2 regions of the Robertmurraya mesotrionivorans genome follow, and region 1 is predicted to be linked to the other one. Evidence: predicted binding sites of a transcription regulator. Region 1 holds the regulator's gene; the other holds the start of a gene.
What was found. Region 1 encodes LexA, which represses DNA repair genes until DNA is damaged. Its sites were predicted from a motif close to CGAACATATGTTCG; they were not measured.

Region 1 (3,425 bases):
CGTTCCTAGCATAGATGATCGAAATGTTTGTAAATATTCACTACGAAGCTTTGACTGCTCCTTTGCTTCCACTTCTGTTAACCCTACAGCTTTTGCTTTTTTTGCTAGTTCATTAATTCTAGCGATTCTTTCCTTTGGTAGCATCTCTTTGCTCCTTCACTTTTAGTTTTACCAATAGAAATCATGTTACTAAAAGATATAATCTTTGACAAGGAGGAAGCGTCAAGAGGTACGAATAACAAAAAATGCCAACAGTTTGTTTTATGACTTGTTGGCATTTGTTGAGATATTTTTTTGATGTTTTTGCTCTTCTATGTATTCAAGATATCTTCGATTTACTGTAGCTTTTGAGATCTCATAACCGAAACCTCTTAAAGTTGCAGCGATTTCCGAAAATGTTAAATCATTGTCTCGTAACCGTACAATCTCTGTTATCGGTACTTCAATACGTTCTCTCCCTGCATGAACACCTTTGTTTTTTAGATTTTTCTCTGGTCTGTAACCGTTTTGAACAGCTCGGTTCATTCCTCTTTTAATTTTACTATTATGAAGCTTCCGCTGATATTCTTCTACCATACTTACAATTTGCAATACCATGGAATCCGATTCGGACAGTTGTAACTCACCGTTATGTGAGATACTGAAAAGTTTGATATTATCCTTCAGTATACAATGAAGCAAAGCGATTTTGGCATTTCCTCTACCAAGTCTCGTTTCATCCTGAATAAGGACTGCATCTACTTTCTCTTCCTTTAATCGTGACAGCAGTAGCAAAATACCCTCTCTGTCAAAGTCATATCCACTCGCCTGTTCCTTTATCACTTCAACAACTTCCATTCCACGTTGTTGTGACAGCTTCAATAGTTCTTCTTCCTGCCTTTTTAGAGAAGAGTACTGTGATTCTTTTTCAGTACTTACTCTACAATAGATAATCGCCTTCATAATCCCTCCTATTTCGATGCTAGCTCTGTAACAGTGGAATCGTTTAATTCAACAGGGATATAGATTTCATCACCTACTAACAATACATTTCCATTAATATCATTGATTTCTTCTACCCAGGATACAAACTCAGTTTCAGATAAAGCATGCTTATCAGCGTAGTCCTTACAAAGATCCCAAAGTGTTTCCCCTTCATTAATCGTTACAGACATATATTTTTCCTCAACTGATTCACCATTAGAAATTATTAAAATGATAGACGCTAGGATAGATAAGACAACTAGAATAATAGCATATGAGTATTTGTTCCATATATTTTTCATGTATAACACCTCTATTAGAATGTATGTTCGCATTTATAATTATATTATAGACCGAACGTTTGTTTCATGTCAACAATTATTCGAACTTATGTTTGTATGCACTGGTAGAACATGCTATAATAAAGTCAAGATTAACCAATGAGGGGCGGTAAGTATGACAAAACTATCAAAACGTCAGGTCGATATACTAGAATATATAAAAGAAGAAGTTAAGCAAAAGGGCTATCCGCCTTCCGTTCGTGAAATTGGGGAAGCTGTTGGTTTAGCATCAAGTTCAACCGTACACGGACACTTAGCTAGACTTGAAAGTAAAGGGTATATTCGAAGAGACCCTACAAAGCCACGAGCAATTGAGATTCTGGATCTTGATGAGGTGGTAAGCAATATACCAAAATATAATATTGTTAACGTTCCTGTAGTTGGAAAAGTAACTGCGGGTATGCCTATAACTGCAATCGAGAATGTTGAAGAGTATTTTCCTCTCCCGGAACGTCTTGCCCCTGCGGATGAGCAAGTATTTATGCTTGAGGTTATGGGAGACAGTATGATTGAGGCTGGAATCCTTGATGGTGATTACGTGATCGTGAAGCAGCAGCAAACAGCGAATAACGGAGACATCGTTGTTGCCATGACTGAGGAAGATGAGGCGACAGTTAAGAGATTCTTCAAAGAAAAGGACTATGTCCGTTTGCAGCCGGAGAACTCTTCTCTAGCACCCATTATCCTACGAAATGTGTCTATCTTAGGAAAAGTTATCGGAGTATATCGTCATATTCATTAATAAGTGAAAGCAAGCATCGAAGGATGCTTGCTTTTTTTATAATCACAATGGCTCAAAGCTCTTTCTTCGACTAAACCAATGGGCCACAAGATACAAGAACAAGATGATAAAGAAAGAATAGGTATAAGCCCAATCTATTTTCTTATACATATCGATCATCGCCATCAGCGGCATCCCAATGTATGCACTAAAACCAGCCAGAATGATTGCCTTTATAAATGGATTAACGTTCGGTCTGTATTGAAGAAAAAACAAAATAAGGACGGGCATAAGAGAATAACGAAACGAATAACTTATTGTTGGAATTGGAATGGCTTTTACTGGATAAGCCCATCTTCCATATTCCACTCCTAACGCATCAATTGTTGTTGATAGAATCATTACGATAAAAACTGAAAAAAGCAATCGTGCTGAGCTCTCCCTTTTACGGAATATTGCCCAGAGTACCCATGGAACTATGATCATTAACACCGCCACCCACCATTGCCAAGTGAAAAAAAAGGCATTTATGGTCGCATCTTTAATTAGAAGATTTCCATCCTTAATTAAGTCGGATCCTTTTTCTACTTGCTTGAGACCATCTTGAAACGTCATCATTTTTCCCCCGTAACATAACTTCAAATAACTGTAATTGGTTGTATTATTTAGTAAAATTGAGATTTTTATTCACAAGTCTTAGATCGTTAATGACTTATGCCATGAGTTCTGCCTCATATGCCTCCTTTAACGTCATAAACAAGTTTTTATACAAACAAAAAACCCTCACACATTAAAGTGTTGAGGGTTTTCTTTTAACGAATTAATACATTGACATGTATTGCTCGCGCTCCCATGGATGTACTTGTGTACGGAACATATCCCACTCGATCTCTTTTGCTTCTACGAAGTGTTCGAAGATATGCTCTCCAAGAGCGTAAACCATTGTTTCGTCTGATTTTAAGTTATCTAAAGCAGCAGCAAGTGTAGCTGGTAGATCTTCGATACCTACAGCTTGACGCTCTTCTTTGTTCATAACGTAGATGTTGCGGTCAACTGGAGCTGGTGGTGTTAAAGAGTTCTTCACTCCGTCAAGACCTGCAGCCAGTAATACAGCCATTGCTAAGTAAGGGTTAGCAGCTGGGTCAACGCTACGTACTTCTACACGAGTGGAAATTCCACGAGATGCAGGGATACGGATTAGCGGTGAACGGTTTCTAGCAGACCATGCAACATAGCAAGGTGCTTCGTAACCAGGTACTAAACGCTTATAAGAGTTTACAGTTGGGTTCGTTACAGCTGTAAAGTTTGGAGCATGCTTAATGATACCAGCGATGAACTGACGAGCAGTGTCGCTTAGTTCTAAGTTTCCAGTTGGATCGAAGAATGCATTCTTGCCTTCT
Region 2 (3,425 bases), on a different contig from region 1:
TGATGTATGTATCAAGTCCATTTTCAAATACGGTGTCACGATACCAAGAGATGCGTGCAGATCACTATGCAATTGAAATGACACAGAATTCTGAGGCAGCGATTGGAACATTCCAGGAGCTTACGAAAGCGGGGCTTAGTCAGGTAAATCCACCTCTACTTGTAAAAATCTTCCGTTATGGTCATCCAACCATGCTTGAGCGTATTACAAGAATTGAAGAATATGAACTTGAGCAAAGAAATCAGCAATAAGAAAATGGGGCCCTTTATAAGGAGCCCCATTTTTTTATTATGTTCCAAATCGTTTCGTCAACAGCTTGTATTCATTTGATAGCTTAAAAAACTCTTGTCTGTTTCTTTCGTCAATGGCTTGATCAATTCGTTTTGTTAGTTTTTCTTTTTCCACTTTTAACAATGATTCTGACAGCAGCATCTCAACGTACAAATCTAACACAAATGATTCCTTCGCTTTTTTACGATTCATGGCACTGGATTTCATTAGCTCTGTATAAGATTTTTCTTTCATTGAAATCACCTCTGATGTCTTTTTCATATTATATTTAACAATATAGAAAATATCAACAGAATTTTTAAAAAATTTAGAAAGTTTGAGTTTCAATTGTGAACTAATTCCGAATTTTTTACAAAATCTAATATTGTTTTTATTCAAGCTGATATGATAGGAGGTGAATCAAAATTGTGATAAGGAGATGAAAGAATGAGAATGCAGCATCAAAGAAATCTGGTAGAGGAGTACGAAATTAACCCATTTACGATGGTGATTATGCCTACTACGTATGGGTGCAAAACATATTCAAAGGTATATGAAACAGAAGATACCTGCCTTTCCCCTTTTAAGCCCATTGAAATCATAAAAAAAAGCTGTCAGTTTTTTGGATCAAGTTATGAAGGTAGAAAGGACGGAGTAAGACAGCTAACTGGAATTACACATAAGGTCCCCATTCCTGTTTCCCCTACAAATTTCATCTATTTTTTTCCAACCACTTCCCCCGATAATTCGGAATGTATTTGGCTTGCTCATGAGCATATCGTCGATTATAAAAAGGGTGATAAGAGTGAGACGACGGTCATGTTCACGAACAAGGAAGTCATGAATATTCCAATTTCCTACAACTCTTTTCACAACCAAATCTCAAGAACCTTGCTAGTACGATCCAAGTTAGGAAAGCGTCTAGAGGATACAAGGACCATGTATGTGAATTTTGGGAAAAAGATGAGGGCGTCAGAAAACCAACTGGATTATGGAAATTACGGCCATTAAGTTAACATGAACAGGAGCAGCTCTATGCTTCTGTTTTGTTATTTTGTCGCTTATATAAATAATACTCAAGCAGTTCTTGGACTTTGTTTCGAATTCTTGGATTAAAATAATTATGATGCTCTTCGTATCCTTTATAAAGAAAGGTGAACATTGTAAATGCTTCGTCGTGATTGGACTGGTATACTTTCATTTTATTTTTACTCATATAGCGCTTAATCTCACTAAGCTCCTTTTGGACGACTTTCATGGTTTCTTCAATTAAATGAAGATATGGTTCCTTTAACTTAATCGTACTTGTGTTAACACTTTGAATGTCACGATTTAGAACGGTAAGTACCATTGGTAAGTAGATGGCCTGCTCAATCATATTTCTTTCTTCCGGTGGAATTCTAGTCATATTTATCGAACCTTTCAGACTAAAATAGGAACATTTGTTCTCTTTCATTTTATACGATTCAAGAGGGAAAGGCAAGATGCTACCTTTAACGATTTATTGGAATGTTGTTGTGCGTTAGTTTGCGAAAAGAAAAAAGAAAAAATAAGTTTTTTAGAAGGAATCATATTTCTGTTATCGAAATACATAAGTAAATATGAAGGAGATGATATGGGTGAATAAAAGAACGTTAGTGGCAGAAGATTTATATCTACTAAAATCAGTAGCAGACCCGCAGCTAGCTAGCAATGGACAAGACCTTGTGTATATTCAAACGTCAATCGATGAAAAGAAAAATGAGTATGTCTCCAATATTTATTACATGAATGTAGAGGAGAAATCGGAACCTGTTCAATGGACTTTTGGTACGGAGCGAAATTTTTCTCCAAGATGGTCACCATGTGGAGAGAAGGTAGCGTTCGTTTCAACGAGAAGCGGAAAGGGACAAATATACATACTGCATAAAAAGGGTGGGGAAGCAAGGCAGCTTACAAACATCGCTAATGGGGTTAGCGATCTGGTTTGGTCACCTGATGGAAAACAAATCGCTTTTACTACCGGGTTAAAACCAGGGGAAGAGCTTAGTGAGAAAGAAGAGAAAAGTGAGGAAAATCCAAAACTGCTAAAACCATTAGTAGTAGAGAAGATGAAGTATAAATCGGATGCAGCCGGATTCCTAGATGAGAAAGTAAAACAGATTGCTATCGTGAACGTCGAAACTGGAGAAGTACAGCTGATTACTTCGGGCGATACGGATATCCATTTACAAAGCTGGTCACTAGATGGGAATACACTTGCAGTATCAGCTGATCTAAGCGAAGATACAGATTTTTCGTTCATAAGTGACTTCTTTTTATTAGATATAAAAACAAAAGAGCTAAGAAAAGTAACAGAAGGGACAGGTTATTTTGGCAGTGCAAGCTTTTCTCCGGATGGAAAATATATCGGACTGTTTGGTCACGAAAGAGAATTTGAGAATGCGACTTTGACCAAGCTTTGGATTTATGATGTTGAGGGAGAAACATTATCTTGCTTAACGGAAGGAACAGACTTGCTTGTCGGAGACTTTGCAATCGGGGATTTTCATCAAGGGGTAGTCACTCCAGGCCTGCTTTGGGGAGAAAACAGTACGAGTTTTTATTTCTTGGCAACTGATCATGGAAATACAGTTCTATACTACGGTTCGGTAGAAGGCGAGCTGTATCCAGCATTGCTTGATAAGCAGCATGTATACGATGCAACTACGGGTGGACAAGTGAATCGAGCAGTCGTTGCAATCAGTAAACCAACGGAGCCAGGAGATCTTTACCTACTGGATGTACCAACGGGAGAGCTTAAGCAACTGACAAATGTAAATAAAGAATTTCTTGAGGAGGTCGTCCTCGCTGAAGTGGAAGAAATTGAATTTACATCCACCGATGACTGGCAGTTACATGGTTGGATCATGAAGCCGGCTACATTTAATGAGGGTGAAAAGTATCCTTGTATTTTAGAAATACACGGTGGACCTCACGCCATGTATGCCAATACGTATTTTCATGAATTTCAAATGTTAGCTGCTGCTGGGTATGCTGTTTTATTTATTAATCCAAGAGGCAGTCACGGGTACGGACAGTCATTTGTTGATGCAGTCCGTGGAGATTATGGTGGAAGAGATTATGCAGATTTAATGGATGCAGTCGATTATACATTGAAAAAGTTTGACTTTATA

Region 2: a site for LexA is predicted at 1,706-1,719, ahead of ACRX5O_RS16265 (YhjD family protein). Genes of this name have one in related genera too.

What each region holds. Positions count from the first base shown of each region.
Region 1 covers NZ_JBPCCH010000003.1:197,098-200,522, forward strand. The annotation lists gene ACRX5O_RS07280 (DUF896 domain-containing protein) at 1-144, opposite strand, end outside; gene ACRX5O_RS07285 (YneB family resolvase-like protein) at 262-942, opposite strand; gene yneA (cell division suppressor protein YneA) at 951-1,265, opposite strand; gene lexA (transcriptional repressor LexA) at 1,420-2,046, shown strand; gene ACRX5O_RS07300 (CBO0543 family protein) at 2,089-2,640, opposite strand; gene glnA (type I glutamate--ammonia ligase) at 2,846-3,425, opposite strand, start outside.
Region 2 covers NZ_JBPCCH010000010.1:88,799-92,223, forward strand. The annotation lists gene ACRX5O_RS16250 (M48 family metallopeptidase) at 1-251, shown strand, start outside; gene ACRX5O_RS16255 (IDEAL domain-containing protein) at 289-525, opposite strand; gene ACRX5O_RS16260 (competence protein ComK) at 718-1,281, shown strand; gene ACRX5O_RS16265 (YhjD family protein) at 1,304-1,678, opposite strand; gene ACRX5O_RS16270 (S9 family peptidase) at 1,881-3,425, shown strand, end outside.